2 regions of the Cytobacillus mangrovibacter genome follow, and region 1 is predicted to be linked to the other one. Evidence: riboswitches for the same ligand, from Rfam matches in the RefSeq annotation. Region 1 holds a riboswitch; the other holds the start of a gene.
The links. A riboswitch is a leader RNA that binds a small molecule or an ion and turns the genes downstream of it on or off. The one in region 1 is predicted to bind thiamine pyrophosphate.

Region 1 (14,950 bases):
TTTTGATATTTCCGAACGGATAGAATGATCCACCTTAGCGTGAAACCAACTAACAAACCTGGGATTAGAAAAAGCATAGGCAGAAACACGGGACCGAATAAAATACCAAAGATTGTTAAACGTGTTGAATACATCAGCCCCACCGTGACAAAATAGGCACAGAAAACAAACGGAAGAAAGCTTAGCTCCTCCTTGTCATTCAATGCGATTCGATAAGCGTCCCACATCGCAAACATATACAAGCAAGGGTAAAACATTAACCATTGAAAATCAATAACCTGAATAGCTTCATTAATTTCTCCCATAAAGCTATACATTATCGCAGAATTAAAATTGCTTAACATATTTATAATAAATTCAAGCACAACAAAAAGGATTCCTTTCAACAATTGGCCTGATAATAACTGACTGAATCCAGGCAATGCGATACTCCATAAAACGGCTTCAAGTTTACTAATAGGTTTCATCCATCATCACCAGCTATACATCATCATTATTATCCAATTTATTTACCTGTTTAAGCAAAAGGCGAATTTCCAATTAAATAACATATTTTATATTATTTCTTTAAATGATAATAAAAAACCCTCATCCACTGGACAAAGGGAAATATTTTTTTTTAAAAGAAAAAAGTGTATAAGCAGCTATTAAGCAGCTGCCTTTACACTTTTAGTAATTGTAAAGCCTGTCATTCCATAACCGATCGTTAATAAAGGCGATAATAAGCAGAAAAAGGTGAATGGTAAGTAGTCCATTGTTGATACACCCAATACGCCCGTTAGAAATACACCGCAAATGCTCCAGGGTACTAATGGATTAATAACTGTTCCGGCATCCTCGAGAACACGGGAAAGGTTTTTTCGCTCCAATCCTGCCTTATCATAAGATTCTTGATATGCATTTCCGGTTAATAAGATAGAAAGGTATTGCTCGCCCAATAGAAAATTAATTCCTATCGCTGTCCCAGCAGTAGCTGCTATTAGAGTCGCTGCCTTATTCAAATGCCTCTTCATCCCTTCTAAAAGTGCAGGAAGTATCCCAAGTTTAAAAAGCAAACCGCCCATTGAAAGGGCCAACAGAACTAAAGAAATGGAAAACAACATACTTTCTATCCCACCCCTTGATAAAAGGGAATCGACTTCCTCTAGTCCACTATTCGATTGAAACCCGGAAAATAAAAGATTCATCATCTTATCAATGCCAAAGTCCTTTTGAACAACGAAACCAATGATAAGGGCTGACAGAACACCGATTGACAGAGTAATAATAGCCGATATTTTTTTAATAGCAAGAACTGTTAATAAAATAAATGGAATAAGAGAGTACCAATGCACATACTCAAGTTCTACTAGCTTTTCTTTTAGCAGATTGATATTTTCGAAATTTGAAGAAGCTTCCTCAGGTGATAGAATAGCGAAAAGAATGAAAGAAATGACAAATGCAGGCCCTGTTGTCCAAATCATATTTTTAATATGTTCAAAAATATCAACTTTAACAATCATCGATGCCAGACTAGTTGTGTCTGACAGAGGTGACATTTTATCACCGAAAAAGGCACCAGAAATAACGGCTCCTGCTGTGATTGCTTCTGATAATCCAAGTGCTGAACCTACACTCATAAAAGCAACACCTATCGTTGCAGCCGTCGTAAGAGAGCTTCCTATACTCAGACCTATAATTGATGAAACAAAAAAAGCAATTGCATAAAAAAATCTTCCATCCACTACCTCTAATGCTATAAATATAAAAGTAGGTATTGTACCACTTGCCATCCAACTACTTATTAACATGCCAATAAAGAAGAAAATAAACACAGCACCTAGTCCTGACTTTGCTCCATCTATCAACCCTTCTTCTAATTCCTTTATTGTTACTTTCTTAATTAATCCATAAGACAATAAGAAAATAATTGCTAACATAATGGGAACATGTGGGACGACTCCAGCAAAAATGATAGCATAGCTAATGCCACCTAATATAATAATAGTAATAATTAGTGCTTCCAAGGGCTTAATAGTTAATATTGATTGATCATGCTGCATAGCCTTTTCCTCCTTTTTGCTGTAAATACTGTATCTAGTTAACTATTCTAGATAATATAGTTTCTGTTTTGCTTAGACGCTTTTTAGCGTTAAAGCGAAATAACATGATATTACTATATTATTTTAAAGAAAGAATGTCAAGAACAAATGCGCAAGCGCCTTGATCACCCCCGACAAGCACAAGACGAGCCTCACGGAAAGGTGTCCTTTACCTTTCTGGGAGGATTGGCTTGTGACCTCGAGGGGGTAGGCGCTGGAGCTGGATGCAGACAAACTAGTCGCAAAGTTATCCACAACTTCCAAATTTATAATTTCCTAGACAATAAAAAAAACGGCTCCTTTTCTAGGGAACCGTTCTTCCTATTAGTGCTCTGAATCCATTGGATTATATAATTTAACTTCTGGATTTTTTTCTTGAAACCATCTAAGTGCAAAATCATTTTCAAATAAAAATACTTTCTTCTCAAATCGGTCGTGAACAAGGAGACTTCGGGAACTAGATAGGTTTTCACTGACATCATCTCCCTCGACCCAGCGAACTATTTTGGAACCTATACGTTCCATATACACTTCAGTATTGTATTCATTTTTCATTCGATGTTCAAACACTTCAAATTGAAGCTGTCCGACTGCACCCAGCAATAGTTCCTCTGTCTTTACAGTCTTATAAAGCTGAATGGCTCCTTCTTGAACAAGCTGCTGAATTCCTTTATGGAAGTGCTTTTGCTTCATCACATTTTTTGCAGAAACGCGAACAAAAAGTTCAGGCGTAAACTGTGGAAGACGGTCAAATTGAAAACTGTCTTTCCCTGATGTTAGTGTATCCCCAATTTGGTAAGTACCCGGGTCATAGATACCAATAATATCACCGCTGACAGCAAGGTCGACTGTACTTCTATCATCAGCCATAAATTGTGTAGATTGAGCAAGCTTAATTTGTTTACCTGTTCTTGGAATATTTACAGTCATGCCGCGTTCAAATTGACCGGAACAGATTCTCAAGAACGCAATCCGATCTCTATGAGCAGGATTCATGTTTGCTTGAATTTTAAAAATAAATCCTGAAAAATCATCAGACAGCGGATTAATTTCTCCAGCTGTTGAATTTCTCGGCTGTGGCGGTGGTGCAAATTGTAAATAGGATTCTAAAAAGGTTTGAACCCCAAAGTTTGTTAAGGCACTTCCAAAGAAAACAGGTGTTAATTTCCCTTGAATGATTCTCTCTTTAGAGAATTCGTTTCCTGCTTCATTCAGGAGCATAATTTCTTCAAGGGTCTGCTCGTACAAGCCTGAATCCTTTAGACTATGTTCCCCTTCGATTTCACCTTCATCATTTAAAGTAACAAATCGCTGGTCTTCATCCACACGAAATTGTTCAATTCGGTTATTATAACGGTCATATATGCCAAGGAATTCTTTTCCCATCCCTATTGGCCAGTTCATCGGATAGGATTCAATGCCCATTACTTCTTCAAGTTCAGCAAGCAGCTCTAAAGGGGACCTTCCTTGTCGATCCAATTTATTGATAAAGGTAAAAATCGGTATGCCACGCATTCGACAAACTTTAAATAGCTTGAGCGTCTGCTCCTCGATCCCTTTTGCTGAGTCAATAATCATTACTGCACTATCTACAGCAGTTAAAGTTCTGTACGTATCTTCACTGAAGTCTTGGTGACCAGGTGTATCCAGAATATTTACACGTGCTCCGTTATAGTCAAACTGCATCACACTAGAGGTTACTGAGATCCCACGTTGTTTCTCGATTTCCATCCAATCACTTGTCGCATATTTGCCTGTTTTCTTTCCTTTAACCGTTCCGGCATCACGAATCGCACCACCGAATAGGAGTAATTTCTCTGTTAACGTTGTTTTACCGGCATCCGGGTGGGAGATAATCGCAAATGTCCGGCGCGCTAATACTTCTTCTTCAAATTTCTTTGCCATGTTATTTCCTCGCTGACTCTCTAATTTCATACCTTTCATTTTATCGTTCAGAAAAACAGAATGCAATCCTCCATTTACATATCGTATTTCTTTTTTTCATATTAAGAGATATTTATTTATAGATATTGGGTGAATACAAAAAGACTGAGTGTTGTCAGCACCCAGTCAAAGTATCTCTACTGCCGCATATGAAAACGGCTAGTCAATAAATATTGAGGTTTTTCAAGTAAGAAGTAACACAGGAACCGTCCCCATGTTTCTAATCATTTAAGATCTCCATATCACTAATAATTTCATCATAAGGGACGTCAATGCCGTTATAGCCCTTCACGATTTTTCCTTCTCCATTAATTAAGAAGATTTTTGTGCTATGGATAAATTGGTCTGTTCCTTCTTCTTTTTCGGCAAGTGTCTTGAAATTCTTAGCGATTGCCTTAATTTCGTCCTCTGAATAACCGGTTAGGAAATTCCATGTGGAATAGTCTGCTTCATATCGGTCTCCATATTCCTTTAGAATTTCTGACTTATCCCTCTCCGGATCAACGGAAAAAGAAATGATATTGAACTTTACCTTTTCCTCTTTAAGTTTCTTCTGGAGTTTTGCCATATTGGCTGTCATCGGCGGACAAACTGTCGTACATTGTGTGAACACAAAATTAGCTAACCATGCTTTACCTATTAAATCTTCGCGGCTCACTTCTTCATTGGCTTGGTTCACAGCACTGAAATTCTGCAGCTCCCATTCATACTCTCCTTGAAAAATTGGTTTTTCGGAGCAGCTGACAAGTAAGAGCAGACATGACATAATAATGGCATACAGTTTCACTTTATTACTTGCTTTCATATGTTTTATACCCCTTCTCCCTCACTAGTTTCTCTATTCTAGAGAAATCTAAACTTTTTTCTTGAATTTTACAGTGATAGAGAGCACATATGAAATAGACTTTCATGTCAAAATAAGTACTTTTACTTGATGTAGAAATCAATTAATGTATTCGTTACGAAATGTTAATAATATCTTTAACAATTGTCTAATGGGAGGATGAACCCTATGCCGAATACAAATGAGCATGAAAAAGGTTATAAGTTGTTTGAGTCTAAAGCTAAGAAATACGCTGACAATCCTAAAGAAACTGTCGGTTTACTCAAAAAGTCTGCGCAAAAGGCAAAAAAAAATAAAACATCCTTATCAGGGGTTTGGGAGAAATTTCAACTTCTTATGGAATTAGTCAAGTCCTGGTCAAATGGGGAATACCGTGATATTTCTAAGAAAACAATTGTTTTCATGATTGCTTCCATTTTGTACTTTGTTTCACCAATTGATGTCATACCTGATTTCTTAATTGGGATCGGCATTGTTGATGATGCGGCAGTGATTACATTTGCACTTAAACAATTATCAGGTGAACTTGATAAATTCAAAGCATGGAAACTTAAACAGCCAATTCAAGCAGAGTAAAAATGTCAGCTGACTGCATCAGCCCTTAAGAGATATAAAAAAGCAGCTTCCATTCCAAAAGAATGGAGCTGCTTATATTATTTCGCGAAGCGGTGCTTGCCAATTTCTACTGTGACCGTTTTGGATCTTAACCATGTACTGCTTGTTTGGTCAGGGTTAAAGAAGAAGACAGATCCATTTCCTTTACCTTTAAGAACTAATGCCTCCATAGCTGCCTTTTTGGAACTTTTATCAGCAGGTTCATTAATAGAGCCATTATCAACTGGTTGAAATTGTCTTTTTTCGTAGATAACCCCTTTAATTGTGTCCGGAAAGCGATCATCCTTCACACGGTTCAAAATAACTTGAGCAACAGCAACCTTTCCTTCATACGGCTCACCCTTTGCTTCCGCATGAACGAGTCTCGCTAAGAGATCCTGCTCTGATTTCGTTATCGATTTAGGCAAAATAAGCTTTTCTCCAGTGTGGACCTTTTCCGTTTTTTTATGATTAATCTTCTTTAATTCTAAAACTGAAACCCCGTGCTCCATTCCGATTTCATAAAGTGAATCTCCTTTTTCCACCGTATATATGTCAACAGAATCTAATAATTCAGCATAAGTGTAATTATCATCAGAAAGAACAAAATGGAACGAGAGCATCATGAAGCCCGCAAAAATAGCTGCAAGTTTTTTCATTATATCTCCTCCTTTTTTTGAAAAGAAAAAAGCACCCAGCTTATCATTCAATAAACAAAGATGCTACGTCATCTGGCTGTGTGCCTTTAGTGTATACATAAGCGATATACATAACCTTATCATAGAATAGTAATGACCTCTACCCACAATAATATCCATAGAAATAGAGGAAAATATTAGATTTGTACTACTTTACTTAAACATTTAGCACATTTTTCTAGTCAAATGAAACATATCTGTTATAATGGGTTAGGAATAAAAAATGCTTTAGCATAATTGAATAGGCAGAATTGTAGGGGAACCATATTGGTTGAGATTTCATCTGAAAACGATGATAACCCTTAGAACCTGATCTGGTTGATACCAGCGGAGGGAACATATTCTAAAACAAATAATGTTTAGTTTATATGCGCCCAGGTTCCTGCCTAGGGCGTTTTTTATTATGCAAAATTTCCAGATAATCTGGAGAGCATAAGTATAAATCACCAGGAGGTTCAAAAGATGAAGAAATGGCTAGCCATAATTTGCTCTACCCTATTGCTCGCTGGCTGCGGCAATAACAATGATGAAGCTAAACCTGCTAAGGACGAAGGGCAGACTAAAGATGAATTGAAGAAGGTTTCGGTTGTTCTTGATTGGACACCAAATACCAATCATACAGGCCTTTATGTTGCCAAAGATAAAGGATTCTTTGAAGAAGAAGGACTGGATGTTGAAATTATTATGCCAGGTGAAGCTGGCGCGGATCAGCTTACTGCTTCTGGCAAGGCTGACTTTGGGGTAAGTTATCAAGAAAGTATTACTCAAGCACGAGTACAAGGAGTCCCTCTTGTCTCGGTAGCTGCGGTCATTCAGCATAATACATCTGGCTTTGCTTCACCAGAAGAAAAAAAGATTCTATCACCAAAAGACTTTGCTGGGAAAACATATGGGGGATGGGGTTCACCTGTTGAGCAATCTGTCTTAGACTCCTTAATGAAAATAGAAAAGGCGAATGTTGAAGATGTATCCATCGTAAACATGGGGGATGCTGACTTTTTTACAGCGGTTAAGCGAGATATTGACTTTGCATGGATTTATTATGGTTGGACAGGCATTGAAGCTGAACTCCGCGGGGAAAAGATCAATATGGTCTATTTAACGGATTATAGTAAAAAGCTTGACTATTATACACCTGTACTTGCAACAAATGAAAAGATGATTGAGAACAATCCAGAAACTGTGAAGGCTTTTGTCAAGGCTGTCTCTAAAGGATACCAGTTCACCATCGACAATCCTCAAGAAGCAGCAGACATCTTACTAAAAGCAGCACCAGACCTTGATGAAGAGCTTGTGAAAAAAAGCCAAGAGTGGCTTGCACCTTATTACCAGGATGATGCACCTAGATGGGGTGAACAAAAACTAGAAGTATGGAAGAACTATGCTGATTGGATGTTTGAAAATAATTTACTTGATAAGGAATTAGAGGCAGAAAAAGCATTCACAAATGAATTTTTACCAGAGTGAGGAGAACAAGAAAATGGCTAATGCATTAGTTAGTATTCAAATCATACCTAAAACAAAAAATGGAGAAGATGTGATTCCATATGTGGATGAAGCGATTCGTGTGATTGAAGAATCCGGTGTTAAATATGAGGTACATCCATTAGAAACAACAATGGAAGGTGAATTGACGCATCTATTACAAATCATTGCTGAAATGAATGAGAAAATGATTGCAAAAGGAAGCCGAAATGTCATTTCTCAAGTAAAGATTCTGTATCAGCCATCAGGAATTGAAATGGATCAATTGACGGAGAAATATCGTTCATGAGGAATTATTTATTAAAAGGATGGAGACCTGCATTGGTTCTCCTCCTTTTGTTCATTATTTGGGAAATGGCTGTTTCAATGGCAGAGATTCCAAATTGGCTGCTTCCCCCGCCTTCTGAGATATTTAAAGAAGCAATAGCTGGATGGGGGAATTTCGGCCCTCACCTGCAATCAACCATTCAATTATCATTACTTGGATTTGTCATCGGATCAAGCATTGGATTAATAACTGCCATCATTCTTCATCTAATCCCGTTTGTTAGAGAATCAATCTACCCTTTATTAATTTTATCTCAGAATATCCCGATCATTGTCCTTGCTCCACTATTGGTCATTTGGTTTGGATTTGGGTTATTGCCGAAGTTGATTGTTATCACACTTATTTGCTTTTTTCCGATTACTGTTGCCGCTCTTGATGGCTTTAGACAAACGCCAAATGAGCTAAAGCATTATATGATGATGGCTGGTGCTAATCGAAGACAGCTTTTTTGGAAGCTAGAGCTTCCGTATTCTTTACCTGCATTATTTTCCGGTTTAAAAATATCTGCTACATACAGTGTAATGGGAGCAGTCATCTCAGAATGGCTTGGCGCCAAATCTGGAGTGGGTGTCTATATGACACTTGCTTCTTCATCCTTTCGAACAGATCGTGTATTTGTCGCCATTCTCTTTATTATGATTATAAGCCTATTATTATTTGCACTGATTTTACTTGCTGAACGCATACTTGTCCGTTGGAAATCAAAGGAGGCTGACAACAAGTGACTTTACTATCCATCGAGAATGTTTCTAAGCGCTTCGGGCAAAACGAGGTAATCCACAATCTAAGCTTGCAGGTGAAACAAGGAGAATTTGTATCCATCCTTGGACCGTCTGGGAGTGGAAAAAGTACGATATTTAATTTAATTGGTGGGCTGTTATCTCCTGATGAAGGAACAATCCGATTACAGAATGAAAAGATTAATGGCAAGCGCGGATCAGTCAGCTATATGCCGCAGACCCCTTCATTACTGCCATGGCGGACCATTTTGCAAAATGTCATCCTTGGTCAAGAATTACAGGGAGAAACCAATCGTGAGAGAGCTCAGGAAATGATTCAAAAGGCAGGCCTAGGGGATTATATTCATTCCTATCCCCATGAATTATCTGGAGGGATGAAGCAGAGGGTCGCATTTATTCGAGCTCTTTTAAGCCCACAGCCGATCATTCTGCTTGATGAGCCTTTTTCCGCACTTGACGAACTAACAAGGCTAGACATGCAAAAGTGGCTCTTGGATATTTGGGAGACACATCGACCAACCATACTTTTTGTCACTCATAATATTGAAGAAGCACTTTTCCTTTCTGACCGTATCTTTGTTCTTGCTAATCGGCCAGCACATGTTATTTCAGAGCTCACTGTTCCCTTTAGCAGACCAAGAAACGAAGAGCTATTACTTGAGGACCGCTTTTTAGAAAGCAAAAGAACTGTCCACTTCGCGTTAAAAGGAAGTGAGAGTAATTGAGAAAAATGATCGATTCACATATACATCTTGATCATTATAAAGATAACGAGATTCGTGACATGATCTCAAGTTCATCATTTATTCACTCTCTTATTACTGTATCGTTTAACTTGGAATCTGCCCAAAGAAACCTGACGCTCTCTGAACAATATCCGAAGGTAAAACCTGCCTTTGGTTTTCATCCGGAACAGCCTTTACCAACCGATGAGGAGCTGAAAACACTTATTGACTGGATTGAGTTCCATAAAGAAAAAGCAGTTGCCATAGGTGAAGTGGGGCTACCCTATTATTTTCGACAGGAGTCAGCAACCACCTCTTTTTCACTTCAAGGGTATATAGAATTGCTTGAGACCTTTATCATATTGGCCAAAAGATGGGATAAACCTATCGTGCTGCACGCTGTCTACGATGATGCTCCTATCGTCTGTGACCTTTTAGAAAAACATTCTGTTCAAAAAGCACATTTTCACTGGTTTAAAGGAGATAGCCTAACCGTTAATCGTATAATTAATAATGGTTATTTCATCTCTTTCACACCTGATATTGTTTATGAAAAGGAAATTCAGGAACTGGCAAAAGGTTATCCAATTGATCAAATGATGGTTGAAACAGATGGGCCATGGCCATTTGAAGGACCGTTTCAAGACCAACTCACCCATCCACATATGATGAGTGAGTCAATTGCAATGATTTCCAAGCTTAAAGAAATGCCAATACAAGATGTATATCATCATCTCCTGCATAATACAAAAAGCTTTTACTGCATTTAATTCAAAAAACCAAAAAGAAGCAGGATTTTCTCCTGCTTCTTTTCTATATTCCGTTATCTAAAACAAGCTGCGCCAACAATGATAAGAAGGATGAAAAGGACAACGATTAATGCAAAACCGCCGCCGTAGCCAGCTCCTCCTACATTTCCACAGCAACCGCCACCATAACCAAAGCCGCCGTAACCATACATATAGTTTCTCCTCCTTGCAAAATTAAATTAATTTCTTCCTATTTATTAATATCCGTAACCGCCGCCGTAACCCCAAGAAGCACCAATAATAATTAATAGGATAAACAATACTACAAGTAGAGCGAAGCCTCCACCGTAACCCACGCCTCCGCATTCATTTCCCATGTTCAAATACCTCCTTTGTTTGTTTCCATATATCCTATTCATTTACCCTAAATTGTGCGATAGACGAATGCACAATTTTAGGTGATATCCCTACATAAGAAAGAGGTCCTTATAGGAAAGGACCCCATTCTTATGGACATTATACAGATTTCCACCTTCATTTTTATTCAAAAAATGGGCTATTTTTTACTTAAATCAGAATGAATACCAGATTATTCCCCATTATTATCCACTTTCTTATTTTCCTGCAGTTCCACCGCTAACTTGTCTAAGCTTTCACGAATATTGGATTTACCTGAGAAGTTTCCTAATAGCTCTTTAACATCAATGCCTGAAGACGCTTTTAAACTTTCTTGCATAGTTGACATAAGGTTCGTCGCGTAGCTCGTTACTTTATTCGCTCCGCCGTTCTTGCTGTCACTGCCTGTATCAACAACAGTAATCTTATCAATATTGGATAAAGGACTTGCCACTTGCTTCGCATACTCAGGAAGCATTTTTAAGACCATATCCATAATTGCTGCTTGACCATACTGTTCGAATGCTTCGGCGATTTTCCGCTTCGCTTCGGCTTCAGCAAGACCTTTCAGACGGATAATATCTGCCTCAGATTCACCCTGAGCACGCTGTGAATCTGCTTTTGCTAGACCATCTGCTCTTACACGCTCAGCCTCAGCTTTCGCCTGTGCTTCGATTCGATATTTATTCGCATCTGCTTCTGCAAATTGCTTTTTCTTTTCTGCTTCAGCTGCTTGCTCAACCGCATAACGATCGGCATCTGCCTTTTTCTTCACTTCGGAATCGTATTGGCGTTCTCTTCTTAGAATTTCTTTTTCTTCAAGTTCAATTTGCTTTTGACGCTCAATAATCTTAATTTGCATTTCTTGTTCTGTTACTTCCTGCTTAGCACGAGCAGTTTCAAGATCATAGGCTTGGTCCGCACGAGCTTTTGCAATATCCTGATCCTTACGATAATCGGCCATCTTCATTTTGTTTTCTTTCTCTGCTTCAGCAATTTCTGTCGCTCTTTCAAGCTCAGCTTTTTGTGCTTCTTTATCAGCCTCCGCACGCTTTATACGTGTTTCTTTTTCTGCCTCAGCTGTGGCAATATCGGCATCTCTCTTAACTTGAGCAATTCTTGGCTTACCTAATGAATCAAGGTATCCATTTTTATCACGAACATCTTTAATGGTAAAAGAAACAATGATTAGACCCATCTTAGCAAGATCCTGTGATGCAACCCTTTGAACTTCTTGTGAGAATTTATCCCTGTTTTTGTAGATTTCTTCGACAGTCATTGAACCAAGGATTGATCTTAAATGTCCTTCAAGAACTTCTTTCGCTTCATTTTCACGATCTTCTTTTCTTTTTCCAAGAAATTGTTCTGCAGCTGTTGCAATTTCACCAATTGAACCGCCGATTTTGATAATTGCCGTTCCATCTGCCATCACTGGAACACCTTGCTCGGTATAAACCTCTGGAGTAGAAACCTCCAGTTTGCTAGATAATAGACTTAAAGGTTCAGCCTGCTGGAATACAGGAAGCACGAATGTTCCTCCACCTCTAATAATCTTTATCTTATTTCCAGATTCATCCACATGGACATTTTTGCTGCCTAGATAGCTGCCAGTTACAATTAGTGCCTCATCGGGACCTGCTGTTCTATATTTTGTAATGAAGACTCCCAATAAAGCAATTATTAAAAAAGCAACAATTCCTACTACAATCCAAATCGTAAGCATTTTCCTTCCCCCAATCTAATATTCATTCCGTGGCACAACGTATAGAACTCCATCCTTCACATCGATGACAAGAACTTTTCTACCTTCTTCGATGATTGTATTATCAAAGCTAGCAGCAGGCTTAGATATCCTTCCACTTATGCTTTCAATCAGAATTTCTCCAAATCCGTCCTTAGGTATCGGAATGATAACCGATGCAATTCTTCCTTTTAATGAATCTTCTGTGTAAACAAGTGATTCTTCCGTATTTGCCAATGGAATAAGTACAAAAACATTTAATAATGTATCTAAAATAAGTGAAGCGATTGCAGCAATAACAATAATGATAAGACTATTCATCCCTGTCAAGGATTCTAATAAATAGCCGATTGCTGACAAAAAGGTTAAAAATGCGAGTACAAGCACAGGATTAAGAAATCCTGTTGCTTCAGATAACCCTTCTACCATGTCCCCAAAAAATAAGTAAAGGATGATTAAACTGCCGGAAATAACTAATGTGTATAAATAAAGTGTTTGAATAGGTATATCAAATAACTCCATACTTCACACCCCCTTTTACGATTTTTGCTATTTCTGGCTTACTTTGTATACGAATGAAGAACTGGAAATGTTTCAAAATTCCAATAAAAAAACGCACGAAGAACAATTTGTTCCCCGTACGTCTTTGAAAACTACTTCATTTAATTAAGAAGTCCGTTATTATCTATGAATGCCAAGCGCCAACTGTGCATAGCGGGACATCTTGTCTTTTGTCCAAGGTGGACTCCAAACTACATCTACTTCCACCTTACTTATTTCTTCTATATTATCTAGGATTGCGCTTTTTACATTACTAACAATTTGGCCAGCCATCGGGCATCCCATTGAAGTCATCGTCATAACTACGTGTACATCATTCTCTTCATTTATATTTACTTCATATACTAATCCTAGATTTACTACATCTATGCCTAATTCTGGATCAATAACTAACTCAAGTTCTTCAAAAATTTTATCCTTTAGTTCGTTACTCATAGGTTTTCCTCCTAAAAATGGTGACTTCATACTTCAATTGATATTTATTATCATTATAGAAAATAAAAAAAGATAAAGTAGTGAATCACATCACACTTTATCTTTAATAAAAATCGGCTAGTTCGATTAAGTATACATTCTTGGGTAGAGGTTGATTTCCGCTCCAGGATGCTCGCTTTCCGCGGGGTGGGCGCTGAGCCTCCTCGGAGCAATCGCTCCTGCGGGGTCTCACCTGTCCCACTACTCCCGCAGGACGTTGAATAGGCTTCTTGAATGGACACCGCACGAGGAAATGCGGATGCATTTTCGAGGAGTCTCGCACCTTCCGCTCCAATCAACAACTTTTTTGTAAACTCTCCCCCATTATGCAACCAACCTATTCAAAAACTACAATCTTTTAGAAAACAGCCATTAAGTTAAACGATATCTGGTAAATTGCGATAAATATTTGGGGTTCAGTCGGCTATGCTGTGAGATGAGATAGGCCGATTGGGTTGAGTTTTCTTTTCTTAATGTATTAAGAGCCTCTATCATTCCGTCAGCCGTTTCAATTCCAATTCCGTGTCCGAAATATAACCCACTGCCTAAGAATACCGTATTTTCTCCTGTCCAAACAGGATGGGCAAAATCTGGATTATAAAAATAGACTACATCCCCTGGGATAAAGTCCCTTCCCTCTTTTGTAATAATGCTTAAATCCTGATCATAATTCCAATCCCAAACAAGAAGTCTTTGGAATAAAGTATTGAAATAACTTGTAGCAATTGAATCAAGAACTGCTTTATAAAATATGACTACAATCGCCGTTGAACATTCAAATGCATATTCTTCTCCATTATTAAAAATATCCTTTATGGCATCTGACGGCAAGACAGCCGGATCAAGTAAATATCCATACTTTGTTTTCTTCCAGATTTTCGGATTGAATTTAGAAGTATTAAATGGGGCAAATGATACTTTGCTATCATGAAGCTGTCTTGCAGCTGAGATAATATTTGCCCGTAATTGGATATCAAATAACAATTCATGAAGAGAATCGTACGAATGTATTAATGGACTGTTCTCTAATGCGAGGTAAATTTCCCGTTGCACACCTTGAAAGCGGTCAATAGGCGGTTTCTGACCATAATTAGTAATAACAATCATCTTATTCCCAACCTTCCTAAGGTTCTTCATTTACCTTATGGGGTTTGGAAGCAGAGGGTTCCAGATTTGGCCTATTTTCATTCCAAGTTGTGCCTATTTGAATTAATAGCTTTACAAAAACATACCTTAAGTGCTACCTTAATAAAATAAATTGATTTTATTAAAAGGTGAGAAAATGAATAAAGAGATTATTAAATTTATACGTGAGAGCTATAATATGACACAACGTGATTTTGCCAAAATTGTAAGTTGCAGTTTTTCGCTAATCGCCTTAGTAGAAATTGGAAAAAGACGAGTAACATCCAATTTAGAAAATAAGATTAAAGTTGCCTTTGACCTGGATGAGCAGCAGCTGCAGTCGATAGCGTCCCTAGTTTCAGAATTCAGTAAGGGGATACCACCTTTTATGTGATACCCTTCCAAGCCTCTAAACCCATCAATTACCTATACAAGTAGCTGCTCATGACCAGCTGCAGATGCTTA
Region 2 (14,950 bases), on a different contig from region 1:
AAAAAAGGTTGGTTGATTGGAGCGGAAGGTGCGAGACTCCAGCGGGAGTAGTGGGACAGCTGAGACCCCACAGGAGCTATGCTCCGAGGAGGCTCAGCGCCCACCCCGCGGAAAGCGAGCAACCTGGAGCGCAAATCAACCTCTACAAACTAAGTAAAATTTGTTTTTTATCATGACTCATGTTTCAATCAATCAAATGATACAATAAGGGGTAACAACTAGATGCCGAAGGAGCTACAATGATTATGAAGCAAATGGAAATGGCCTATCGAAATGCGAAAGAGAATACGAAGACAAAAATGATCGAGGATATGAACCATTATCTCGGCAGTAGAGCAACTATGCCTTCGTTCAAGGAATACTTAACTGACAGATACCAATATATTGAACAAATTTGGGTCAATGTGTGGCTAAATAAAGCAACGAACAATATTTCAAAGCAAGAGAAAATAGATTATTTAAAAGAAAAAGGGTTCGAAACAGAAGCAATTAGTCGAAAAGAGTTAAATTCTTTATTTCGCACTGAAGTACGTGCATTTAAACCTTTCGATGCATACAGTTGGATTATCGAAAAATTTCAAAATGAAAATGAGAGCTGGTCTAATCAATATGAGAAAGCTCGTGCAGATCACCTGCAAAGAGAGGAACAGACTCGTCTCAGAATAGAAATGTATAGAATGCAAGAGGAAATAGAAGAACACACTGAGGAGATCATTGAAAAAAATGATGAGCTTTTATATTTATCTATCAGACATTTTACTGCTAAGCAGTTAGCTTCTGATTTTAAAAATAAGCAAAAGTTTGCACCAGTAGACCCATTTGCGCTTGAAGAAAAGCTTATTGTGGTAGGAGCGTTTGATGCAGATGCTTATTCAACTGTTTCAAGTTTCTTTTACGAACTTACTGGTGATATCCATAAAACAAAGCATAAAGGGCGAGCCTATTTTGAATATGAGTCCTATTTTGATCGATACGAAAGGCTTTATGCTGAATATTTAGCTGATTTTCTACCCAAAATGGTAGTAGAACAACTGCCTAAAGAGTTCTTAAATAAATATAATAGAATTTTTTCCGATTCAATTACAACACCCATGACTGCAAGTATTCTTGAATATTCCTTCGAACCACTTGCGAATGAATTAATTGAAATCATTCAGGATGAATATATTGCTGACTTACTCAAGCTTGAACATATTCCTTTTGAACAAAAAAAGCATTTAGAGCTGTACGAGGAAGCGATCGCTGATCGGGAACGAAAAAGAGAAGAAGAACTGGCGGAAATTGAACGCCAAAAAGAAGAAGAAAAGCGGATGCTTGACGATATTTTTGGACAAGAATATCGACCTGCTGTTGAACGCAACATACGTTACACTTTACATATTGGAGAAACGAATACAGGGAAAACGCATCATGCCTTAGAAAGAATGAAAGCAGCAAATAGCGGGTTGTATTTAGCACCGTTAAGACTACTTGCCCTTGAAGTGTTCGATAAACTGAATGCAGAAGGAACCCCTTGTTCATTAAAAACAGGAGAAGAAGAAAAGCTTGTACATGAGGCAGCCCATATTTCCTGTACTGTAGAGATGTTTCATGAAAAGGATGTCTATGAATGTATTGTTATTGATGAAGCACAAATGTTAAATGATAAGGATCGTGGATTTTCTTGGTATAAGGCCATTACAAAAGCAAATGCAAATGAAGTACATATTATCGCAAGCTGGAATGCGAAAGAAATGATCCTTCAACTGCTTGGTGATGCTGAAATTGAAGTTTATGAATACAATCGTGATATTCCGCTCGAGATTGAAAGGAAAGAATTCAAAATCAATCAAGTGAAAAAAGGAGATGCACTCATTTGCTTTTCGAGAAGACGTGTACTTGAAACCGCATCCAGACTAGAAAATGCTAAGTATTCGGTCAGTATGATTTACGGAAGCATGCCGCCAGAAACGCGAAAAAAACAAGTGCAGCGCTTCATAAATGGAGAAACATCTGTGATCGTATCTACCGATGCAATTGGTATGGGCCTAAACCTTCCGATTCGCCGAATTGTTTTTCTAGAAAATGAGAAATTTGATGGTACGAGAAGGAGGCTGCTCACTTCACAAGAGGTTAAGCAAATTGCCGGGCGAGCAGGACGGAAGGGAATCTACGATGTTGGGAAAGTTGCTTTTATTTCAGATATTCCTACAATGAAAAGACTATTATTTTCAGAGGATCAGCCCGTTCAAACATTTGCTGTTGCTCCAACAAATGCAATCTTTGAGCGTTTTCAAAAATACTACCGTGATCTCGGAACTTTTTTCGAGCTATGGGAGAAATTTGAAAGTCCGAATGGGACAAAGAAAGCTTCTCTTTTTGAGGAAAAAGACCTTTATGAGCGAATAAGAGGAACAGAAATTGAAGCTAGGCTTTCTATTACAGATCTTTATGGATTTTTGCACCTTCCTTTTTCCAAAAAAGAACCGGATTTAGTCTGGCAATGGGAACAAACAATGTATGCGATCTTAAATCATTCCGAACTTCCTGAGCCAAGGATTAAAAAACGAAATCTTGAGGAATTGGAGCTTTCCTATAAAGCAATTGGACTCCATCTCTTATTTTTATACCGACTTGATCAACGGATTGAAGCGCTTTACTGGGAGCGGCTGAGGGAGGAGATTAGCGACCATGTGCATGAACGTTTGAAGACGGATGTAAAGAATATGGCAAAGAAGTGCCGTCGTTGTGGAAAAAAACTCCCATGGGAGCATGAATTCCAAATATGTGATGACTGCCATACGAACCAATCCAGAAGAAGATACTGGGAATAAAACTAAAATGGTAGCCAATTTAAATCTTATTGGCTACCATAGTTGATGAATTTCCTTTGAACCAGTACACAATTAGGGTTATTGGCTACCCAACTTAATAAGTTTTCTTTGAACCAGTACTCAACCAGGGCTATTGGCTACCCAACTTGATAAGCTTTCTCTGGAACTGTACTCAATCAACCCGATTGGCTACCCTAGTTAACGAATTTCCACTAGAATTATACCCAATAAGCTATTGCTGCTAAGATTAATTTGAAATCACTTAGCTTATGGTTTTAATACTACTTTAATACATTCATCTTCATGTTCATTGAAGATGTGATAGCCATGACTTGCCTCATCTAGGGAGAGTTTGTGTGTAATAATATCTGTTGGATCGAATGCCTTTTTCTCTATCAGCCCATATAGCTTTGGCATAAAGGGAATAACTGGTGCTTGCCCCATTTTTAACGTTATATTTCTGACGAAAAAGGCTCCCAATGGAAATAGGTTATAATTTCCTCCATACACGCCAGATATTTGAACAGTACCTGCTTTTTTTACGGCTTTGGTTGCAATTTGAATTGGTCCAAGTGTACCGCCTTGAAGTTTCAATTTTTGTTCGAGAAATTCAATTGGTGATTTCTTGCCGTCCATCCCAACACAATCAATGACAATGTCTGCACCTCCATGAGTAATCTCCTTTAAATGTTCACCCATATCAGGATATTTCGTAAATTCATAGACCTCTACTTGATTCGTTCTTTTCGCATGCTGGAGACGATAATCTAAGTAATCAATGGCAATTACACGTTTGGCTCCCTGCATCCATGCAAACTTTTGCGCCATCAAGCCAACAGGTCCGCAACCAAGAATGATGACCGTATCTCCCTTCTTCACGCCCGCATGGAGCACACTCCAGTAAGCGGTTGGAAGAACATCTGATAAGAAGAGTAATGACTCATCTTCTAATTCACATGATTCAGGAACGAGAAAGGGAGTGAAGTTCCCAAAAGGGACTCTTAAATATTCAGCCTGTCCACCAGGATAATTACCGAATTTCTCCGAATATCCGAAATAGCCCCCTGAATCATAGTGTGGATTGGAGTTATCACATTGACTCGTTAAATCCTGCTCACAATATTGACAATGACCGCATGATACATTAAATGGAATAACAACACGATCTCCTTTTTTCACCTTCGTTACTTCAGGTCCAACCTCTTCAACAATTCCCATCGGTTCATGACCAATGATGTAGCCATGAGGCAAGGGGATATTCCCCTGATATAAATGCAGATCTGAGCCGCAAATTGCAGTAGATGTGATCTTCACAATAATATCGTCATTCTTTTCAATCCTTGGATGTTCAACTTTATCAATAATAACCTTTTTGGGACCATGATAGGCTACAGCCCTCATTTCCATCTCTCCATTCAAGTATCAAATAGATTTACCTCCTATTAGTATTCTCCAAAAAGAGTGCATTACCCAATGTCTAAAAAGTTGGAAGGGATGAATAATTAATTGTTTCCGTCACAAAATAACATAGATTTTTTGATCATGAGGAGGAATCTTAATGCAATTCCAAAACCAGCAAGGACCAATGCATGAAAATATGCATACAGGCTTAGTCAATCAACAGCAAAATCATGGGGGACATGAATTATTTGATGTTCACGAAGTCTTATCGGGTGCCATTGGAACAATGGACTTATATACAATCTTGCGTCCCCATGTAAAGGATCCCGAGCTATTAGCCATTCTTGACCGCCAATCTCAATATATGCGAATGGAATACAATACCTTAGTCGACTGTTTTAAAACAGGACAGAATCCAGCCGTTCGAATGCAAGACTATAATATGACACAAGGAAATGATTTTGTTTATGGGTTAAAGCCATCCCAGCCGAAAAAACCAATTCAGTCTGCTTCAGAGCTTACAGATGCGAATATCTCTGGCTATATGCTAGGTTCAGTGAAGGCTGGAGCTGGATCAAAAGCAATGGCGGCACTTGAAGTAACGAACCCAGTCGTTAGAAGAGTTATTGCTGATTCCATTCCAAATTGTATTGAAATGGCCTATGAATTATCTGTATATCAAAACAAGCATCATTACTACCAGGTTCCTCAGCTTGCGGGTCAAGACATGCAGCAGATTCTTAATGCTTATGCACCAGCAGCCCCAATAAATGGACAAATGCAAAATCTAAACAATACTTCACACTAACTATGGATACAAAAAAAGTGATTCCTTACACACTAAGGAATCGCTTTTTTTATAGGACTAATCTGTGTTAAAAGTTGCTATTTTTGAGGAAAACAAGCAAAATATATAGGAAAAGCAATCATTTATGATAAAAGCATCGATTTTTAAAGGGAGTGTAAGAATGTTAAAAACGAAAGTAAAGGCATATTTTGCCGATGAAATAGCAGAGTCATTTAAAGAAGAAATTGAATATGCAAAGAAACACCAGCTTCTAGATGAAAGCCGTATCGTTACAGAGAAAAGTCCTGAGTTGCGATTTAGTAATGCTTATATTGAACGCGGTGATAAAGAAACGGAAGAATCTATTGGAGAAGAAGCCGCCAATTTTTTAAATCAGCCTATTGATTATCTGAAAAGGAATATTAATGAATTTATTTATATAGAATCTGACTGGTTTCAAATGATCCATACAGAATCTATTTGTTTAGAAGTGGATGATGTTTTTGGAACATATGAAGTAATGCTTGGCTTAAAGCTTCAAAAGAAGTTTGAAAAGGCAATAAAAGCGTATGTAGAACAAGAATTAATGGGCGACAAGAAAGTAAGTATACTATTTAATCAGGGCGATGGTTTATGGGATTTCAATTTGGCCTTAAATCATATCAATGGCTTTAAAGAAAATCTGACAATCAATGAAGCATTAAACCTTGTCTACAGCTTCCTATTTAAACTGATTGAAAGTGTGGAGGAGCAGTAAGTTAGTTGGATTTATACATTTAGAGGATTGGAGCTGGACGTGAATGTTAAAAAATAGCATGAAGTGGATCATTATTGCAGCCTTCTTTTTCCTAGCCATGGGTTTGACATCAAATGCATTGGCTTCAAACGGGGATAACAATGTAGAAAGCATTAACGAGAAGTTTGGCTTACCTGTCGTTGTTTATGGTTCAGCATTGTCTCCTGCACAGAAAGAAGAGGTTCGCAAATTACTTGGTGTGAAAGACCCGAATATGGTAACAGAAATAACCGTCACAGGTGACGATCTTGAACTTTATATTAAAGGTAATAAGCACTCCAACATGTATTCCTCTGCGAAAATTACTCGTAAAGAAGCAGGAGCAGGGCTTTACATTAACCAAGTCACGCCGGATAATATTACAGAGGTTTCAGATGAAATGTATGCGAATGCCCTTTTAACTGCGGGAATTCAAGATGCAGTCGTCGATGTTGCTTCCCCAGTGCCAGTAAGTGGACATTCTGCTTTAGTTGGTATTTACAAAGCCTATGATGAGGGCGAAGGAACTGAATTAAATAAAGATCATACAGAAGTTGCTAATGAAGAATTAAGTCTTGCCAGTAGATTAGCACAGCAAGAAGGGCTGGACAAAGATAAAGTCACTGAGCTTCTAACAGAAATCAAGAAAGAAATAGCAGACCAAAATCCAGCTACAAAAGAGGAAATTAAACAAATCATCAATGATCAATTAAAGACACTTGAGATAAAATTAAGCCCGGAAGATCGACAATTATTAATCGATCTATTTGAAAAAATGCGTAGTTTAAATATTAATTTTGACAATGTCAAAACACAGCTAGAAGATATCTCGAAAGAAATTCAAAACCGCATTGAGGAAGCCGTTGGCGATAAAGGATTTCTGCAAGCCATATCCGATTTCTTCAAGAATTTAATTGAAAGTATAAAAGGACTTTTTTCTTAAAGCAGGGGTAACCCTGCTTTTTAGTTTACTAACTCAGGAAACTTTATTGGTGTATTCAAAGAATAATGATCCCGATAGGAACGATAAGATACCATTTGTTCCAATGGTGTGTGCACATCGACTTGCAAAACTTTGGTATTCTTCATTTCTAAATAATAATGGACCCCCTCCAAATCCATTTCATAAAAAGTAAAAGTAAAGCCTAATAGATCCTTTTTAGTCACCTTTTTGTCAGGATGATTTTTGATAAAGTCGGCTATTTCCTTTACAGTTGCAGAAGAGGTACCCGTAAATGAATAAATTCTTTCCTTCACTCGCGCTCTCGTTTGATTTAATGTTACCTTTGCTTTGTGCTTCATTTTATCCATTAAGTTCTTCAACAAATCTCCTCATTTCCATTCTTTTTTTTTCATTTTGCACTATTAACATGACACTTATCATGGTTAAGACATGACACGTATGTCTTCAAATTCTTTCCACATTTCATTAATATTAAAAATAAAAGTGTGGAAGGATAAAATTATTATGACCAAACAAAAACAACTTCATTTAAAAAAGCAAATGGCTCCATATGAAAAATCAAATACTAAAGACAGTGTTTGGCAGCTGATCAACACCATTTTGCCTTTTATTGCGTTATGGTTTTTGGCCTATCAGAGTTTATCCGTTTCCTATATTCTAACATTAATCATTGCCGTATTTGCAGCAGGATTTTTAGTACGGATATTCATTATCTTTCATGATTGCTGCCACCATTCGTTCTTCAAAAGTCGCCGTGCAAATAAAATTATTGGCACAATTACAGGGGTTCTAACGATTTTCCCCTATAGTCAATGGCAGCACGATCATTCTGTCCATCACGCAACTAGCAGTAATTTAGACAAGCGAGGAACCGGAGATATCTGGATGTTAACTGTCGATGAATATGTCGCATCCTCATTCTGGCAAAAAGTAGCCTATCGATTATATCGGAATCCAATTATTATGTTTGGGCTTGGTCCAATCTATGTTTTTCTGATTAAAAACAGATTCAATAGAAAAGGTGCAAGATTGAAGGAGCGATTGAACACTTACTTAACGAATGTTTCTATCGTTGCTTTATACAGTCTGCTTTGTTGGTTAATTGGTTGGGAAGCCTTTCTTTTGGTTCAACTTCCTATTTTTTTAATTTCAGGTGCTGCGGGAATTTGGCTATTTTACGTACAGCATACATTTGAAGATTCATATTTCGAGGAAGATAGTAACTGGGAATATGTAAAGGCAGCGGTAGAGGGGAGCTCCTTCTATAAGCTTCCTAAAGTACTGCAATGGTTTACAGGTAATATCGGCTACCATCATGTACATCATTTAAGTCCTAGAGTACCAAACTACATGCTTGAAGAAGCACATAATAAAACACAGCCATTACAAAATGTCCCTACGATCACATTAGGCACCAGCATCCAATCCCTTAAATTTCATCTTTGGGATGAGAAAAACAAGAAATTTGTCGCATATAAAGAGATTGCAGAGTATTTACAAAGCACAAAAAAAAGAGAGCTCGCTTCCAAGCTAAAATAATAGTAATAATGATGGAAGAAGAAACTCCTCATATACATCATGATTATTCATATGATAAAATGGCTACAAACTAATTTACTAAATTATGGTAGGCCATGAACAGATAAACTATGATGGTGGGCCACACAATTGGACCCACCATTTGTATTCAAGCTAAAGAGGGATTTCATATGAATAAAAAATATTTAACATTTCTAAAAAGCTCAGGTATATCTCCATACATTTGGAGTGTTTTTGCGATTTTGCCATTTTATTTTATCTTTCAATCTTCCTCAACTGTTGAAGTCATTGTCGGTATTATACTGACAATTATATTTTTTATCTCCTATCGATTTGCATTTCTTTCCAAAAAATGGCCTGTTTACTTATGGACAGGTATCCTTATTGCCATTTCAACAGCGATGACGATTCTGTTTCAATTTGTCTACTTTGCTTTTTATATAGCCTATTATAATGGAAATATAAAAAATCGGATTGCATTTTTAACCCTTTATATCATCCATCTCGTATTTACAATTGCCTCTATCAATTATAATTTAGTTCTTGGAGGAGAATTATTTCTAAAACAGTTGCCATTTGTCATTATCATTGGCATTAGTGTGATCTTGCTGCCTTTCAACCTCTATAATAAAAAGAAGCAAGAGAAATTAGAAGAACAGTTAGAGGTAGCCAATCAGCGAATTGCTGAGCTGGTGAAACAAGAGGAACGTCAACGGATTGCAAGAGATTTACATGATACATTGGGGCAGAAGCTTTCACTAATTGGGCTGAAAAGTGACTTGGCAAGGAAACTCGTGTATAAAGACCCCGAGCAATCGCGAAGCGAAATGAAAGATGTTCAACAAACGGCTCGAACAGCTTTAAATGAAGTACGAAAAATGGTCTCGCAAATGCGAGGAATCCGACTGGAAGAGGAAATTGCTCGCATTAAACAATTCCTTCAAGCGGCCGAAATATCTCTTATTTGTGAAGAGGGGATCAAACTTACAAATGTATCAATTTTTCTAGAAAATATTCTTAGTATGTGTTTGAAAGAAGCCGTCACGAATATTGTCAAGCATAGCCGAGCTACGGAGTGCGAAATCATCATTGAGCAATCAGAAAAAGAGGTTTGCATTATAATTAAGGATAATGGAATAGGTATGTCCGACGAATATTATTTTTCAAAGGGCAGTGGTTTATTAGGGATTAAAGAGCGCCTCGAATTTGTAAATGGAAGCTTAGAAATTATTTCAAATAATGGAACGACAATTAAAATGATCATACCTAATGTCATCAAACAAAACAGATAAGGAGGAGCTGTAATGATTCGAATAGTCATTGCTGAAGATCAGCGAATGGTGTTGGGCGCATTAGGTTCCCTACTCAATTTAGAGGAAGATATGGAAGTGGTTGGAAAAGCCCAAAATGGGAAAGAAGCTGTTATTCTTGTTAAAAAGCTTGAACCAGATATTTGTATCATGGATATTGAAATGCCTGAAAAAAGTGGGCTTGAAGCAGCAGAGGAATTGAAAGAATCTGGATGCAAAGTTATTATTCTAACAACTTTTGCTAGGTCTGGTTATTTTCAAAGAGCCTTACAAGCCGGAGTGAGCGGATATTTATTAAAGGATAGCCCTAGTGATGAATTAGCTAGCTCCATTCGAACAGTAATGGATGGAAGACGCATTTATGCTCCTGAATTGATGGATGACGTGTATAGTGAGGAAAATCCGCTTACTGAACGAGAGAAAGAAGTCCTTGAACTCGTTGCCGATGGGAAAAATACGAAAGAAATTGCTGATGAACTTCGAATCAAAACGGGAACTGTTCGAAACTATATTTCACAGATACTTGATAAGCTCGAGGTCAAGAATCGAATTGAAGCAATCACACAATCGAAGGAGAAAGGATGGTTTAAGTAAACCATTCTTTTTTTTAGGCTCTTTTCCAAAAGATTTTTGTTTTTGAATTAGTTATCAATTTACAAAAAAGACTAGTTGATTGGAGCGGAAGGTGCGAGACTCCTGCGGGAGTAGTGGGACAGCTGAGACCCCACAGGTGCTTTAGCGCCGAGGAGGCTCAGCGCCCACCCCGCGGGTCGCTGCGTACCTGGAGCGGAAATCAACTTCTACCTAATCATATTAAAGATTATTCACGATATTTTATTTTTCCGAATTTTTTAAAAAACTACTCGACAAAGTATATGAATTGGAGGATAATTGTAAAAATAAATCAATCACTTTTATCAAGCACCGCTTAAAAGAGTGATAGTTTTTAGCAAATAGTATCATGAGAACTACATAATAAAAAGACAGGGAGAAGAAGTAGGATGAGAGACTATCAAATGGAAATCAACTTAACCACAGCTGGAAAACAAAAACCGGCATTTGACCAACTTCAGTTTGGAAGACATTTTACAGATCATATGTTTGTAATGGATTATTCTACAGAAAAAGGCTGGTATGATCCGCGAATTATTCCCTATCAACCTGTCACATTAGAACCATCTGCGATGATTTTTCATTATGGGCAAACTGTATTTGAAGGGTTAAAGGCTTATCTCTCAAAGGACGGGCAAGTTTTATTATTTAGACCGAAGAAAAATATGGAAAGAATGAATCGCTCGAATTCAAGGCTTTGCATGCCCCCAATTGATGAGGAGTTTGCCTTATATGCCTTAAAACAATTGCTTACGATAGAAAAAGAGTGGATTCCTCCATATGAAGGCACCTCTCTTTATATACGGCCGTTTATTATCTCAACAGAACCGTTTTTAGGCGTAGCGCCTTCACACAGCTATCGATTTATGATCATTTTGTCCCCAGTTGGGGCTTATTATAAAGAAGGAATTAATCCTGTAAAAATTTCTGTTGAACAAGAATTTGTTCGAGCTGTACAGGGAGGAACAGGTAATGCAAAAACAGCTGGGAACTATGCCGGCAGTTTAAAAGCACAAGAAGTGGCTGGGAATGCAGGATACTCGCAGGTCCTATGGCTAGATGGAAAAGAAAAAAAATATATTGAAGAAGTAGGAAGCATGAATGTTTTCTTCAAAATAAATGGAGAAGTTTTCACACCTATTCTAAATGGAAGCATCTTGGATGGGGTCACACGTGATTCCATCATCCAGCTCATCAAACATTGGAATATTCCTTTTTCTGAACGAAAAATTTCTATGGAAGAAATCTATCAGGCACATAAAGATGGAATTTTAGAAGAGGCATTTGGAACGGGAACAGCCGCCGTCATTTCTCCAATAGGAGAATTCTTTTGGCAAAATGAGCATCTAGTAATAAATAACGGAGAAACTGGAGAACTTGCAAAAAAATTATATGACACATTAACGGGAATTCAATACGGCACACATGAAGACCCATTTGGCTGGCGTGTGGAAGTACTGGATGAAGTATTAACAAAATAAATTTTTTACTTGCAATATTAAATTTTAATGGTATGCTATGAATTGAATTCAAATAATTAACACTAGGGGTGTCTTGTAAAAGACTGAGATTGAACGGCCGTTCTAAACCCTTTGAACCTGATCTAGTTCACGCTGGCGTAGGAAAGTGGTAAATGGTTGAACAAGTATGCCAATCACCCCACTCTTCCGTCTAAGAGTGGGTTTTTTAATACAATGAAATAAAAATAACAAAATAGCATTCTACTAGGGGCGCCTTATGGCTGAGAAGTAACCCTTTGAACCTGATCTAGATCATACTAGCGTAGGGAAGTAGGTAAGATGATTACGACTTTTTTGCGTAATGATTTAACCGCTTTCCACATTCGGAAAGCGGTTTTTTTTGTTGAAAAAAAAATACTTAAAGGAGGAAACATTATGGAGACTGTAAAAACAAAGAAATTCACTGAAAGGCTGTTTATAAATGTACAGCCAATTTGGGAGAGAAATCATAATCATCCATTTGTTCAAGAGCTAGGAAAAGGGATATTGGACGAAGAAAAATTCATTCACTACATGAAACAGGACTATGTATATTTAATCGATTATGCAAAGCTATTTGCCATAGGCGCACTGAAAGCACACGACCTGCAAACGATGGGGAAATTTGCTCACATTCTTCATGAAACATTAAATTTTGAAATGGAACTTCATCGCCAGTTTGCAGCTGAATTCGGGATTTCACGTGAGGAATTGGAGGCGACAAAGCCAACTCCTGTTAATCTAGCCTATACGCGTTACATGTTAAATGTTGCTCAAAATGGCAGTTTAGCCGAAGTAGTCGCTTGTCTGCTGCCTTGTGCATGGGATTATTGGGAGATTGGAAAACTTCTGAGAAAACAATATGGTGATCAAATCGAGACAAATCGCTATGCAAAATGGATTGATACATACGACTCCGATACATTTGCTGAAGGGGCAAAATGGCTGATACAGCTAATGGATGACTTAGCAGAAGGGAAGCCAGAACGTGAGCTTGCAATGCTTGAAGAGCACTTCCAAATGACTTCTAAATACGAATACTTATTCTGGGATATGAACTATTTTAAACAAGATTGGCCTATTTAAAGTAAGCGGGTGAAAAGATGACACTTGTATTAAAAAATGTTTCCTACACTTTCACAAATGATAGAAAGCAGCAAAACAAAGTAATCTCACAATTAAATATGCAAATAAATCAAGGAGAGTTCGTCTCTCTAATTGGCAAAAGCGGAACCGGGAAAAGCACAATTTTAAAATTAATAACTGGCCTTCTTAAACAAGATGAGGGGGAGATATTGGTAAATGGCAAGTTCGTTTCACTTGGGGATGTTGGCTATATGCCTCAAAGGGATTTACTGCTCCCATGGCGTTCAATCATTGACAATATTATGATTGCAGCCGAGCTTCAAAAGGATTTAGAGATAACTAGAGCAGAAGCCGTAAATTGGCTCGCACGAGTTGGTTTAGCAGAATATGAGAACGCACTTCCAAACCAATTGTCTGGGGGCATGAGGCAGCGTGCAGCTTTTCTTCGGGCTCTCTTGACAAATAAAGATCTGCTATTGCTCGATGAGCCCTTCGGCGCCCTTGATGCTTTAACTAAGAAAGAAATGCAGGCCTGGCTATTATCCATTTGGCAAGAGCTAAACAAAACGATTCTGTTTATTACCCATGACCTAGAAGAAGCGTGTTTTCTAAGTGACCGAATTATCCTATTGCATCCGAATAAAAAAATGGAAGAAATCAAGGTCGAGCTGCCGCGTCCAAGATTTCCTGAGTTGCTTCACTCAATAGAATTGGCTGGAATGCGATATGAATTGGAGAAAAAGATTACAAATGAAACAGTTTAAGAGATGGATTAAAACTTATAGTCTATTTATCATTTTTGCAGGATTCCTATTAATCATATTGGAATGGCTAGTCAAAAAAGAGATGGTTCCTTCATTTATTTTGCCTGCACCAACCAGTGTCATTATGATGATCTTGGAAAACTGGAAGCCATTAATATTGGAACATTTAAGTGCAACCATCCTGGAATTTTTCATCGGATTTTTGATTTCAGTAATTGGCGGTGTACTCCTTGCCGTTTGGATGTTTTTTTCAAAAACAATGGAGAAAATGTTATATCCTGCGGTCCTGATTTCACAAATGATGCCGATTATTGCGCTGTCACCCATTTTTGTCCTTTGGTTCGGTTATACAATCTGGAGTAAGGTTGCTGTGACTGTATTAATCTCATTTTTCCCCATTGTTGTTGGTACATATGATGGACTGAGGTCTAGTGATAAAGATTATATTGAGCTGCTTCGCTCGATGGGTGCAACACGATGGCATACATTTATTAAGCTGAACATTCCAATGGCTTTACCTTCTTTTTTCTCTGGATTAAAGCTTGCGACCGTCTATGCATTGGTGGGAGCAACGATTGGAGAATGGCTCGGTGCTAGTGAAGGACTGGGGTATTATAGTCGCCGAATGTCTGGAAATTTGAATGCTGAAGGTGTTTTTGCTGCTATCACCCTATTGACAATCGTTGGCATCCTTCTATTTGCACTCACATCAGCAATTGAAAGGAAAGCATTACACTGGAAAAATACTGAATAACAAACAACTGGAGTTGGATATTGAATGAAAAAATTTTGGTTTATCGTTTTGATAATGGCGATATTGCTTACAGCTTGTACAGAAAACACAACAAAAAAGGAGAGTGAAAAGGAGTTAGAGGATATTAGCATTATGTTGGATTGGTATCCAAATGCTGTACATTCAGCAATCTATGTCGCAAAGGAAAAAGGGTATTTTACTGATGAAGGGTTGAATGTCCATATTGAAATGCCTGCCGATACAAATGATCCGCTTAAGCTTGCTGCAACAGGAAAGGTTGACTTGGCAATCAGCTATCAAACACAGCTTCTAGTATCAAGAGCGGAAGGAATACCTGTTGTCTCAATTGCAGCACTTGTTAGACATTCACTTGATGCAATTATGTTTAAAAAGGAGAGCGGAATAAATTCTCCAAAGGATTTAGAGGGGAAAAATATCGGTTATCCGTCAGCTTCTGTTAATGAAGCAGTTGTTTCTACAATGGTAAAAGAAGATGGCGGGGACATGAATAAAGTGAAAATGACGGATGTCGGATGGGATTTAATGTCATCGCTTGCAACCGATCATGTGGATGCGCTCACTGGTGCTTATATTAATCATGAACTAGTCCTGTTAAATAAAGAAGGGTATGACATGGATGTAATTA

Region 2: it holds a riboswitch for thiamine pyrophosphate, as region 1 does, so the genes downstream of both, tenA (thiaminase II) here and ACFYKT_RS16330 (ABC transporter substrate-binding protein) in region 1, are expected to answer to the same signal.

Annotation. Positions count from the first base shown of each region.
Region 1 covers NZ_JBIACJ010000009.1:83,098-98,047, reverse strand. The annotation lists gene ACFYKT_RS16360 (hypothetical protein) at 1-467, opposite strand, end outside; gene nhaC (Na+/H+ antiporter NhaC) at 648-2,042, opposite strand; gene ACFYKT_RS16350 (peptide chain release factor 3) at 2,406-3,986, opposite strand; gene ACFYKT_RS16345 (SCO family protein) at 4,246-4,830, opposite strand; gene ACFYKT_RS16340 (YkvA family protein) at 5,038-5,445, shown strand; gene ACFYKT_RS16335 (cell wall hydrolase) at 5,523-6,122, opposite strand; TPP riboswitch at 6,407-6,514, shown strand; gene ACFYKT_RS16330 (ABC transporter substrate-binding protein) at 6,624-7,628, shown strand; gene ACFYKT_RS16325 (thiamine-binding protein) at 7,642-7,935, shown strand; gene ACFYKT_RS16320 (ABC transporter permease) at 7,932-8,699, shown strand; gene ACFYKT_RS16315 (ABC transporter ATP-binding protein) at 8,696-9,439, shown strand; gene ACFYKT_RS16310 (TatD family hydrolase) at 9,436-10,209, shown strand; gene ACFYKT_RS16305 (YjcZ family sporulation protein) at 10,263-10,400, opposite strand; gene ACFYKT_RS16300 (YjcZ family sporulation protein) at 10,446-10,565, opposite strand; gene ACFYKT_RS16295 (flotillin family protein) at 10,778-12,307, opposite strand; gene ACFYKT_RS16290 (hypothetical protein) at 12,323-12,847, opposite strand; gene ACFYKT_RS16285 (metal-sulfur cluster assembly factor) at 13,007-13,321, opposite strand; gene ACFYKT_RS16280 (protein-glutamine gamma-glutamyltransferase) at 13,733-14,467, opposite strand; gene ACFYKT_RS16275 (XRE family transcriptional regulator) at 14,685-14,879, shown strand.
Region 2 covers NZ_JBIACJ010000001.1:103,819-118,768, forward strand. The annotation lists gene ACFYKT_RS00545 (helicase-related protein) at 246-2,813, shown strand; gene ACFYKT_RS00550 (zinc-dependent alcohol dehydrogenase) at 3,081-4,214, opposite strand; gene ACFYKT_RS00555 (spore coat protein) at 4,372-5,022, shown strand; gene ACFYKT_RS00560 (branched-chain amino acid aminotransferase) at 5,183-5,758, shown strand; gene ACFYKT_RS00565 (DUF1002 domain-containing protein) at 5,802-6,719, shown strand; gene ACFYKT_RS00570 (hypothetical protein) at 6,740-7,099, opposite strand; gene ACFYKT_RS00575 (fatty acid desaturase) at 7,245-8,279, shown strand; gene ACFYKT_RS00580 (sensor histidine kinase) at 8,450-9,571, shown strand; gene ACFYKT_RS00585 (response regulator) at 9,584-10,183, shown strand; gene ACFYKT_RS00590 (branched-chain amino acid aminotransferase) at 10,591-11,682, shown strand; TPP riboswitch at 11,737-11,843, shown strand; TPP riboswitch at 11,918-12,007, shown strand; gene tenA (thiaminase II) at 12,097-12,786, shown strand; gene ACFYKT_RS00600 (ABC transporter ATP-binding protein) at 12,804-13,550, shown strand; gene ACFYKT_RS00605 (ABC transporter permease) at 13,537-14,304, shown strand; gene ACFYKT_RS00610 (ABC transporter substrate-binding protein) at 14,329-14,950, shown strand, end outside.